DNA from 2 places in the Pseudarthrobacter sp. NCCP-2145 genome. Region 1 is predicted to be linked to the other one. Evidence: predicted binding sites of a transcription regulator. Region 1 holds the regulator's gene; the other holds the start of a gene.

Region 1 (5,273 bases):
CCGTCGCCGGCAACATAGTTTTTGTTGTCGCCCGCTTTGGCCTGCTGGGCCAGGGCATCCTCCTGGGCGCAGCCTGACAGGCCCAGGGTCACGGCGGTCAGGGCCAGGCCACCGGCAGCCAGCAGGCTACGGCGGGAAGTCACGGGATTGCGGTGGGTCACAGCTAGGCTCCAGGGGTGCTGGACGCACCCGGAAGAAGGGAAGCGGCGGGTTCGCTGTACTGCACGCGCAGGAGCGTGCCGGCGTCGTCGAACACCAGGGACGTAATGGAGGTCAGGGTGCATTCGCGTTTCCGAGGGTCATGCCACAGCGGCTTTCCCTCGGCGCTGAGGCGGGTGGCCCAGATGGGGAGCTGGTGGCTGACCATGATGGCTTCAGGCCCGTCCGTGCCGAAGTCCCCGGCTGCCAGTTCGATGGCGCGCAGCCGCGCGTCCTGGACCGCTTCCATTACCCGGGAAGCCTGGTTTTTGTACGGTTCGCCCCAGGACGGCCGCAGCGGGTTGACCAGCCGCGGCCAGTGCTTGGGGCGGCGCAGCTCAGCCCTGGTGACCTTCATGCCCTCGAAGTAGTTCTCCGCTTCGATGATCCGTTCGTCCGTGTGGATCTGCAGGTTGAGCGCGTCCGACGTCGGCCGGGCAGTTTCCTGCGCACGGTCCAGCGGGGAGGCTGCCAGGTAGGTGATCCGGGCACCCCCGGCCGCGCGCCGGCTGAAGTGCTCGGCGAGCGTACGTGCCATCTCCTGGCCCAGTTCGGAGAGGTGGAATTCGGGCAGCCGTCCGTAGAGAACGCCGTCGGGATTGTGGACCTCGCCGTGGCGGAGCAAATGGACAGTGGCTTGGGGCATGTTTACCAGTTTCTCAAAGATGGCGTGCGATCCGAAATCTCCCGGACAAGCTTCTACGGAGAGTAGAACTGAAGTTTTTGAAGAAATGTTCCGAAGACGGGAACAAAACATGCAAATGCATGTTTATACTGGATGCAGCAGTTAGTTGAGACTTCAACAGATGAAGGTTCAACAGCACAACCCGACAGTACGCAAACCCAAGGAGCATCACCATGGCACTTCCCGCAGACGTCACCACCGGCACCTGGACCCTCGACAACTCACACAGCGAGATCGGCTTCACGGTCCGCCACGCGGGCATCAGCAAGGTCCGCGGCCAGTTCACCGAAGCCGCCGCCACCCTTGACCTCCCCGGGGACATCGCCGATGCCAGGATCAACGCCACCATCAACACCGCCAGCTTCGATTCCGGCGACGTAAACCGCGATGGCCACGTCAAGGGCGAGGATTTCTTCGACGTAGAGAAGTTCCCAGAAATCTCCTTTGTCTCCAACGGCCTCGTGGCCAAGGGCGACAGCTATGAGCTGACCGGCGACCTGACCATCAAGGGCGTCACCCGCCCCGTCACCCTGGACACCGAGTTCAACGGTGTGGCTGTTGACCCGTTCGGCAACACCCGTGCAGGCGTTTCCGCCGGGACCACCATCAGCCGCAAGGACTTCGGCCTGACCTGGAACGCCATCCTCGAGACCGGCGGCGTCCTGGTGAGCGACAAGGTTGCCATCAACCTCGAACTCGCCTTCATCGCTCCCGCGGCATAATTCCTTCCGCTCCGGCACCCCGGCCCTGGACTCCCGCAGTCCGGCGCCGGGGTGCCGTCTTTAAGCACGCCGCTCCTTCCGGGTCCCGGCGGGGATTACAGTGAGGGCCATGAGCAACTCTCCCAGCGCGCCGCGGAGCGGTTTTGCCCGAATGTTCCTGGTGACAGGCCTGCCCACCGAACTCAAGGTCTCCTTCTGGATCTGGTTTGTGGGCGGCATCCTGGGCCTGCTGGGTGGAATGCTCGGCATGCTGGCATCGCTGGTGCTCTTTGCCGCGGCACCGGGGGCGGCCACGCTGGTGCTCCTGCTCATGCTGCTGGCGGCAGCGGTCGGTGCGGCGCAGATCGTCCTGGCCCTTGCCATGAAGGACGGAAAGCGCTGGGCCCGCCTGGGCCTCACGGCCCTCACCGGCGCCACCCTGGTCCTGGCCGTGGCCAACGCCATGATGGGCGTGGGCCAGGGCGGCAACTGGGCAACGTTCCTCATCAGCCTGGCGGCAACGGTGCTGCTGTGGCTGCCCAATTCCCAGGCCTTCTTCGCCGCGGCCCGCTCCGGGAATACCTCTTCCGAATGACCCACAAGGCGGCTGCCCGGGGGTACGGTGGACGTAAGTGATGCTGGGGGTAGGGGACAGGACCGATCCCGGCGATTTACCTGGAACCCGACACGCAAAAGGACCGCCCATGAGCACTCCCCCCGTCCCGCCTCCCGTTCCGAACGAACCCGAGCCCGGCTCCGAGTCCGGCAGCCAGGGTCCGCGCTACGGCCAGAATGCACCCCAGTATGGCCAAAACCAGCCCCAGTACGGCCAGCAGTCCGGAACACCGCAGTATGGACAGAACGCCCCGCAGTACGGCCAGAACCCGCCCCAGTACGGCCAGTCGGGCGCACCCCAGTACGGGCAGAACGCCCCGCAGTACGGCCAGAACCCGCCGGCAGCCCCCGGCTACGGCCAGCAGCCGTACGGACAGTCCCCCTATGCGCAGTATCCGTCGGAGCAGCCCCAGCCGTCCGGCAGCACGGGTGTTCCCCAGATGGTCAACATCTCCTTCTGGCTGCTGATTGCCTCCGCCGCGATCTTTGTGATTTCGATGCTGACCGGCCTGACCACGCTGGATGATCCCATGTTCCGCGACGCCTTCGAAACCCAGATCGAGGGCAGCGGCGCCGGTGTCACCTACGAGGATATGAAGGGCGTCATCGCCGGAACCCTGGTGGTGTTCGCCATCATCGGCCTCGCCCTGTACCTGCTGGTGGCGTTCTTCGTCCGTAAGGGCAAGAACTGGGCGCGGATCCTGGGCACGGTCTTCGCGGCACTGTCCATCTTCGGCCTCTTCGGCCCGCCCAGCTTCGCAACCCTCGGCACCCTGCTGGGGATCGCGGCCATCGTGCTGCTCTACCTGCCGGCCTCGGCTCCGTATTTCCGGCGCCAGCAGCCGTTCGCCAACCCGTACGGCGGCAATATGGGGAACCCATACGGCCGGTAACTCCACGCACCACCCACCCTTCGGGCGTGGGCCCCGGAACCAGCAAGCACCGCTGACGGAGACTAGGCGGTCTGCCCCGGGGCCTGCGCCCGTTGTGCGTGATAGGCCAGGATCTGCAGCTCGGTTGCCATGTCCACCTTGCGGAGGTTAACGCCCTCCGGCACCTGGAGCATGATGGGGGCGAAACTCAGGACGCTGCGGACCCCGGCCGCCACCACGCGGTCGCAGATGCCCTGGGCCACGGAAGCGGGCAACGCAAGGACCACCATGTTGGCCCCGGTGCGGTGCAGCACGGTTTCCAGGTCCGCCACGTCGCTGACGCGCAGCCAGCCGACCTCGTTGCCCACCACCATCTGGTCCGCGTCAAAGATGGCCACGACGTCGAAACCCCGGGATTCGAAGCCGCCGTACCGTGCAAGGGCCTTGCCCAGATTGCCGGCACCGACGATGGCAACTTTCCAGTCGTGGGTGAGTCCCAGGGCAGCGGCGATGTGCCGGCTGAGGTACTGGACCTCGTAGCCCACACCGCGGGTGCCGTAGGAGCCCACGTGGGAGAGGTCCTTGCGGAGCGTAGCGGAGCTGACGCCGGAGGCCTCGGCAAGGGATTCGGAGGAGACCCGCTCCACGCCCTCGGCCAGGAGGGTATTGAGGGCACGCAGGTAGAGGGTCAGCCGGGCCACTGCAGCGGGCGGAATCTGTTTGGCTGCCGTGCCCGCAGCTCCCGGCAGGTCCGGGACAGCCTGGGGGGTTGAATCCAGCGAAGCCACCAGCCCCTCCCTCGCATCGCGTTGTGACTCCACTCTAGGGCCCAACCGGCAATGCCATCAAAGCAGGTGCCGCCGATGCAGGGGACACTGAAGACCTCTCCACCACGGTACTGCTCCCCTACTGTGCCAGGGCCCGCTGGAGCACGCGTGCCAGCCGGGCTTCGTCGATTTTCCAAAAATCGCGCTGCACGCCATCCACCAGCACCACCGGGATTTCTTCCGCGTAGCGCTCACGGAGTTCCGGCTGGTTGTCCACCAACTCCTCGCTCCACCCAAGTCCCAACGAGGCTGTAACCCTGCTGACGGCGTCGCGCGCGTCTTCGCAGAGGTGGCAGTCTGCCTTGGTGATCAGGACAACGCGGGGTGAGGCCATGCGTTAACCGTAGACCCGTTCCCCCGGGTCCGGCGACGCCGGGCAAGGGGGAACAAGGCTAAACGGGGATTGAACAGCGGATTGACTAGACTCGACTGCATGCCCGAGGAGAAGTACGTCGCCGTAGTCACCAAACCGGTTGCTGCGCCGCAACCGGGCGAGGCGGCGTTCTTCGATGTGGACAACACCCTGATGCGCGGTGCCAGCCTCTTCCACGTTGCCCGCAAGATGCACCAGCGCGGGGCGTTCACCATGGCCCAGGCGGCCGGGTTCGCGTGGAAGCAGTTCAAGTTCGTGGCCCGCGGCGAAAACATGGACGATGTCCACGCCGTCCGCGACTCCGCACTGACGCTGGCGGCCGGCATCACGGTTGATGACATCAAGGCGCTCGGCGAAGAGGTCTACGACGAGATGATCGCCTCCCGCATCTGGCCGGGCGCCAAAGCGCTGGCGGAGCAGCACCTGCGCGTGGGCCGCCGGGTGTGGCTGGTGACCGCCACCCCCATCGAAGTGGCCACGGTGATCTCTACCCGGCTGGGACTGACCGGGGCGCTGGGGACGGTGGGGGAAATTTCCGAGGGCATGTACACCGGCCGCCTGGTGGGTGACATCCTGCACGGCTCGGCCAAGGCTGTGGCCGTCCAGGCCATTGCGGACGCCGAGGAGCTGGACCTCAAGCGCTGCTGGGCGTACAGCGACTCCTATAACGACATTCCGCTGCTGACCCTTGTGGGCCATCCGGTGGCCATCAACCCGGATGCCCGCCTGCGCCGGCACGCCCGCGACAACAACTGGCCGGTCTACGATTTCCGGTCAGGCCGGCGCGCGGCCACGTTCGGCCTCAAAGCCGCGACGGCCGGCGGCGCCGTCTACGGGCTCTGGAAGGGATTTGCCCGCATCCGGGGCCCGCGCATCTAGGTCGCAGCAGATGTCCTTATGAGCCTTGTTAACGACATGTGCTGCTACCTGGTTGGGGACAGCACAAGAAAATGCCCGCCGCCTCGGAAGGCGACGGGCATTTCCTGCGCTGTTCGAAGTATC
Region 2 (5,273 bases), on a different contig from region 1:
TCGACTTGTTTTTGGGAAGCCACGTGGCGGCGTCCCCTGCGCCCTTATCCTGGTTGGCAGGACCGTCGGCAGCAATGAGATTCAGCGGATCGTTGGCGAGGTTCTGGCGCTCCCCCGCCGTCAGCGACTGTGCGCCTTTCTGCCAGGCGTCGCCCAAGGCAACCACATGGTCTATCTGTACCGCCCAGCTGCTGTCGGAGCCGCGGCGGAAGTCCACGATCTGCCCGGTGTACGGCTCATGGAACGAGCCGGCTGCCACCCGGCATCCGGAGCCTTCCGTCAGCACCACGGCGGCGAGGTCGCGGCGCAGGATGTCGTTGCGGGTATCGCAGCCGTTCCGGTCCACGTCCTGCCAGGCCTGGCCAAAGGCGTCCCGGCTGTAGTCTGACGCCGCGGCGCGTCCCTTGACGGCCAGTCCGTCCAGTGCGGCGAGGGCAGAACCTGTGGGCACCGGGTGCACAGCCTCAACAGGCTTCATCCATGCGGGATCAAAAACGGGAGCTTCAGTGGGCCCGGAGACCGCAGTCTCCGCTGCGGCAAACTGTCCTGCGGTGAAGAACCAGGACAAGGCCGCCAGGGCCGCCATTGCAGCTGCCCCCAGGATTCCCCACGCCTGGCGTGAACGCCGGCGCGCCCGTCGGTAGGATGACCAGCTCACGGTCATGTGGTTCCTGGACTTCCGGTAGTCTCCTGCACCAGACGAGCCTAGGACACCTGTCCGGCCACCCCCGATGATATCCACAGTGTGGAGGGAGAGTGGAAGGCCTCACCGGCGGGGTTATTGCTCCCGCATCACCCTTCGTAGGTCTTCCTCGGCGATAGCCAGCAGCCCTTCGAGCTGGCGTACCCGGTCCTCTCCGACGTCGCCCGTTTTGTGTGCGGCGCGGGCGCCCTCAAGCAGCCGGACAGCCTCCTTGTGATTGGCTTTGGCCACGTCGAGGGCGTGCTCAAGGGTTGTTTCGTGCTGGAGCGTCGAATCATTTTCCATTCCACCAGTGTGGTCCCGTTTCCCGGCTGATTCCAGCACCATCAGCCGGGAAATCGGGAGACCCTGGGCGGAAGCCTAAACGGCGATCGCTGCGAGGGCTGCTGCAGATTCCTTTGCCGGGAATGACGGCGGGTTCACGCCGGCCATCTCCTCCATGACGCGGACCACCTGGCAGCTGTATCCGAACTCGTTGTCGTACCAGACGTAGAGCACGAGGTTCTTCTCGTTGGAGATCGTGGCAAGGCCGTCAACGATGCCCGCGCGGCGTGAACCGACGAAGTCGGTGGACACCACTTCGGGTGAGTCGATGTAGTCGATCTGCTTGCGCAGGTCAGAGTGCAGGGACATCTCCCGCAGGTAGTTGTTAACCTCGTCCTTGGTGGTCCCGTTCTCCAGGCTCAGGTTCAGGATGGCCAGGGACACGTCCGGGGTGGGAACGCGGATGGAGCTGCCGGTCAGTTTGCCAAGCAGTTCGGGGAGCGCCTTGGCCACGGCCTTGGCGGCGCCGGTCTCCGTGATCACCATGTTCAGTGCCGCCGACCGGCCGCGGCGGTCGCCCTTGTGGAAGTTGTCGATCAGGTTCTGGTCATTGGTGAAGGAGTGGACGGTCTCCACGTGCCCGTGGACCACGCCGAACTTGTCGTTGATGGCCTTGAGCACCGGCGTGATGGCGTTGGTGGTGCAGGACGCTGCGGACACAATCTTGTCCGTGTCCTCGATGGTGCCCTGGTTGATGCCGTGCACGATGTTCTTCAGGTCGCCCTTGCCGGGGGCAGTCAGGAGCACCCGTGCGACGCCCTTGCTCTGCAGGTGCTGGGAGAGCCCTTCCGCGTCACGCCACCGTCCCGTGTTGTCCACCACCAGGGCGTTGCTGATGCCGTAAGCGGTGTAGTCGATGGTGGCCGGGTTGTCCGAGTAGATGACCTGCACCTGGACGCCGTTGGCCGTGATGGTGTTGGCTTCCTCGTCAATCCGGATGGTGCCTTCGAAGGAACCATGCACGGAGTCGCGGCGCAGCAGGCTGGCGCGCTTGGAGAGGTCGTTGTCCGAGCCCTTGCGCACGACGATGGCGCGAAGCCGGAGGCCGTGTCCGCCGCCGGCCTTTTCGATTAGGAGGCGGGCCAGGAGCCGGCCGATCCGGCCGAAGCCGTAAAGCACCACATCGGTGCTGGTGCGGTCATCGCCGCCGCGTTTGCCCACGACGTCCGCCAGTTCAGCACGAAGGAATTCTTCAAGGGTGGCGCCGTTGCCCTCTTCCTTGAACTTCTGGTTCAGCCGTGCGATGTCGATCGCTGCCGCGCCGAGCTCCAGGTTGGCCAGGGTGTTCAGGAGCGGGGCGGTCTCCTCCAGCAGCAGTTCGTCCTTGCTCATGCGGCGCGCAAAACGGTGCGCCTTGAGGATGTTCATGGTGGACTTGTTGATCAAACTCCGGCCGTGGATGCTGGTGACCACGTTGTTTTCGCGGTACAGCCGGCCGATCACCGGAATCATGGCCTCGGCGAGGGCCTCGCGGCCCATCCACGTATCAAGACAAGAATCTGACGTCTGGCTCACAGAAATACCTTCCTCGGTTCAGCCGTGTACGTCCTCGTACACGGTTGTTGGCCATCACATGTCGTGCAGGGGACCCTGCGCCCGCGGGGGTCGGCCCCCGGGCGCCTGGATCACACGCAAAGAAAAACCGCCGGCTGCGAACGCAACTCCGGCGGAAGAACTCCTGCGTCCGGATCCATTCTAAATTGGCCGGCGTCCGCAATTCGGCCCGGATCGAGTGAAATCACTCACAGGGGTGGCCGTTGCGGGAGGAGATCAGTTGTGGATGGCCGAATAGAGATTGAGGCTGGAGGAAAAAACCACCCAGGACAGGTAGGGAAGCATCAGCAGGCCCGCTGCGGCGCTGACCGGACCGAAGCGCAGGATAAGGAAGGTAACAGAAACTCCCAGGGCCGCAATCACCACGAAAGCCGCCCAAAGGGACGCACCGCCAAACACGGGAAAGAGGCCGAAAAAGGCCAGCGGCCATGCGGCGTTGAGCACCAACTGGCTGAGGTAGCCGGCCAGGGTGCCTCCGGTAAGGGCTCCCTTGCGCCAGACCAGCCAGGCGGCCACCGCAACCGCGGCGTACAGCAGCATCCACATGCTCCTGAACATCCAGCCGGGCGGCATCCAGGGGGCCTTGGCCGACTCCGCGAACCAGCCGCTGGAATGCAGGATGATGGGGACCGACGCCGCGGCCCACGCGGCCAGGGAGAGCGAAAAGAAGCCGGCCAAGGCAACAGCCTGTTGGCTGCGTCCGGGGACTTGCTGCCTAGCAGCAGCGCCGGGGCTGTCTTGCGGGTCATAATTTGCAGGCACGGTTCAGCATCCCCAACACATCGTCCAAGGTCAAACCAGTGTGGATGGATGGGTTGACCGATACGCCGGGTTCTGTGCTTCCGTTCCGTTACCGGCACGGGAGTAGCGGCCATCCATCTACGAACGCCGTTGCCGGCGCCCTCCAGCGGCCTACCCGGACACTCGGGCGGGCAGCCCTCAAACGTGTCCTGTCTGGCCTTGCTCCGGGTGGGGTTTACCTAGCCTTCCCGGTCACCCGGGAAGCTGGTGGTCTCTTACACCACCGTTTCACCCTTACCTGGTTCGTGCCGCTTTCAAACCGGCGCGACCCAGGCGGTCTGTTCTCTGTGGCACTGGCCTGCGGGTTACCCCGAGTGGGCGTTACCCACCACCCTGCCCTGCGGAGCCCGGACGTTCCTCGAGCCACTTGCGTGACGCGCGGCCGCCTGGTCAACCCATCCAACCCCCAGTCTACCGGTGGCCTTGCCTTTTCCCGCCGCCGGTAGGATCGGACGGTGCTGATTCTGCTTCCCCCTTCCGAAGGCAAGACACCCGCCGTCCGCGGATCCGCCGTCGACTGGCCTTCCCTGAGCTTCCCGGAGTTGAACGCCTGCCGCGCCAAAGTGCTGGATGCGCTGGGAACGGTGAGCGCGCACGAGGACGCCCTCGCGCTGCTGGGTGTGGGCGCATCGCTCAAGGACGACGTCGACCGCAACACGCGGCTTCATGCCGAACCGGCGGCGCCCGCCCACCGGATCTATTCGGGGGTGCTTTATGACGCCCTGGGCTACAAGACCCTCACGGCTGCGCAGCGCCGCAAGGCGGACGCGTCCGTGCTGGTGGTTTCCGCACTCTGGGGCGTGATCCGTTTTGGTGACAGCGTGCCCGCCTACCGCCTGTCCATGGGGACAGCACTGCCCGACGTCGGCCGCCTCGCCTCGTTCTGGAAGCCGCAGCTCACCGGGGCCCTCGCCGGAGCGGTGGAGGGGCAGTTGCTGGTGGACTGCCGCTCAAGCACCTATGCGGCGGCGTGGGCGCCGCCCGCTGCCCAGACTGTGTCCGTCAACGTCTTGACCGAGGTGAACGGGGTCCGCAAGGTGGTGAGCCACTTCGCCAAGCACACCCGTGGCGAACTGGCCCGGCACCTGCTGGTGCGGCGCGGAAAGGTCCCGGCAACGCCGTCGGAACTCCTGAAGGCAACGCGCGAAGTGTGGGCCGCGGAACTGGTTGAAGGTTCAGCACGGAAACCGCACGCCCTGAACATCATCCTTCCGGGCTGAGGGTCAGGCCCACTCCTCCGAGCGGACCAGGATGGCGCCGGAGTCCGGGCAGAAGACGATGTCGTCGGCAGCTGCGGCCTTGATCTCGGCGAGGTCGCCGGGGCTCAGCTTCATGCCGGACGCCTCGGAAGTGCCATGGAACAGCCTGGCGGCGCCCACTCCGCGCCTGGCCAGCGTCTTTTCGTAGACGGCCAGCAGGCCGGCATCCAGGCCCGCAGCGAATTCGGAGCGCTGTGCGCGGAGGCCGCCCGCTTCCGCTTCCACGGCGGCCAGTTCCGCGTCCAGCTCGGCGCGGATGGTGCCGAACGATCCCTGGATGTCGTCCACAATCCCCTGCTGCCGGGCCTGGGTGGTCCGCAGGGAATCAAGGCGCTCCATCACCTCAAGTTCAATGTCCTCCAGGTCCGAGCGCCGCTTATTGAGCGATGCGATGTCCTTCTGGAGGGCCACCAGGTCCTTGGACAGGCCGGTGCCGCTGTTCAGCCGTGCCTCGTCCCGCTGGATACGGGAGGCAACCTGCTCCACGTCCGCCTCGGCGCGCTTGAGTTCGGCTTCGGCGTCGTGGACAGCCACTTTCGCGGCGCCCAGCTCACCGTTGGCGACGGAAAGGGCGGCTTCGAGGTCCTTGATGCGCGGATCGGTTTCCAGCGAGCGGCGGCGGTTTGCAAGCG

Evidence for each region. Region 1 encodes Rex, which represses fermentation and respiration genes when NADH is low (regulators of the CRP and FNR family bind a similar motif). Its sites were predicted from a motif close to CTTGTGAANNNNTTCACAAG; they were not measured.
Region 2: NFU08_RS11800 (glyceraldehyde-3-phosphate dehydrogenase) is a predicted target of Rex. The motif match lies at 2,757-2,776, and genes of this name have one in related genera.

The regions. Positions count from the first base shown of each region.
Region 1 covers NZ_BRCG01000027.1:45,470-50,742, forward strand. The annotation lists gene NFU08_RS18825 (TlpA disulfide reductase family protein) at 1-125, opposite strand, end outside; gene NFU08_RS18830 (histidine phosphatase family protein) at 164-844, opposite strand; gene NFU08_RS18835 (YceI family protein) at 1,057-1,605, shown strand; gene NFU08_RS18840 (hypothetical protein) at 1,715-2,179, shown strand; gene NFU08_RS18845 (hypothetical protein) at 2,289-3,092, shown strand; gene NFU08_RS18850 (redox-sensing transcriptional repressor Rex) at 3,155-3,859, opposite strand; gene NFU08_RS18855 (glutaredoxin family protein) at 3,978-4,232, opposite strand; gene NFU08_RS18860 (HAD family phosphatase) at 4,332-5,150, shown strand.
Region 2 covers NZ_BRCG01000012.1:15,206-20,478, forward strand. The annotation lists gene NFU08_RS11790 (HNH endonuclease family protein) at 1-664, opposite strand, end outside; gene NFU08_RS11795 (hypothetical protein) at 779-988, opposite strand; gene NFU08_RS11800 (glyceraldehyde-3-phosphate dehydrogenase) at 1,064-2,542, opposite strand; gene NFU08_RS11805 (TspO/MBR family protein) at 2,798-3,259, opposite strand; RNA gene rnpB (RNase P RNA component class A) at 3,389-3,780, opposite strand; gene NFU08_RS11815 (YaaA family protein) at 3,838-4,602, shown strand; gene NFU08_RS11820 (zinc ribbon domain-containing protein) at 4,606-5,273, opposite strand, start outside.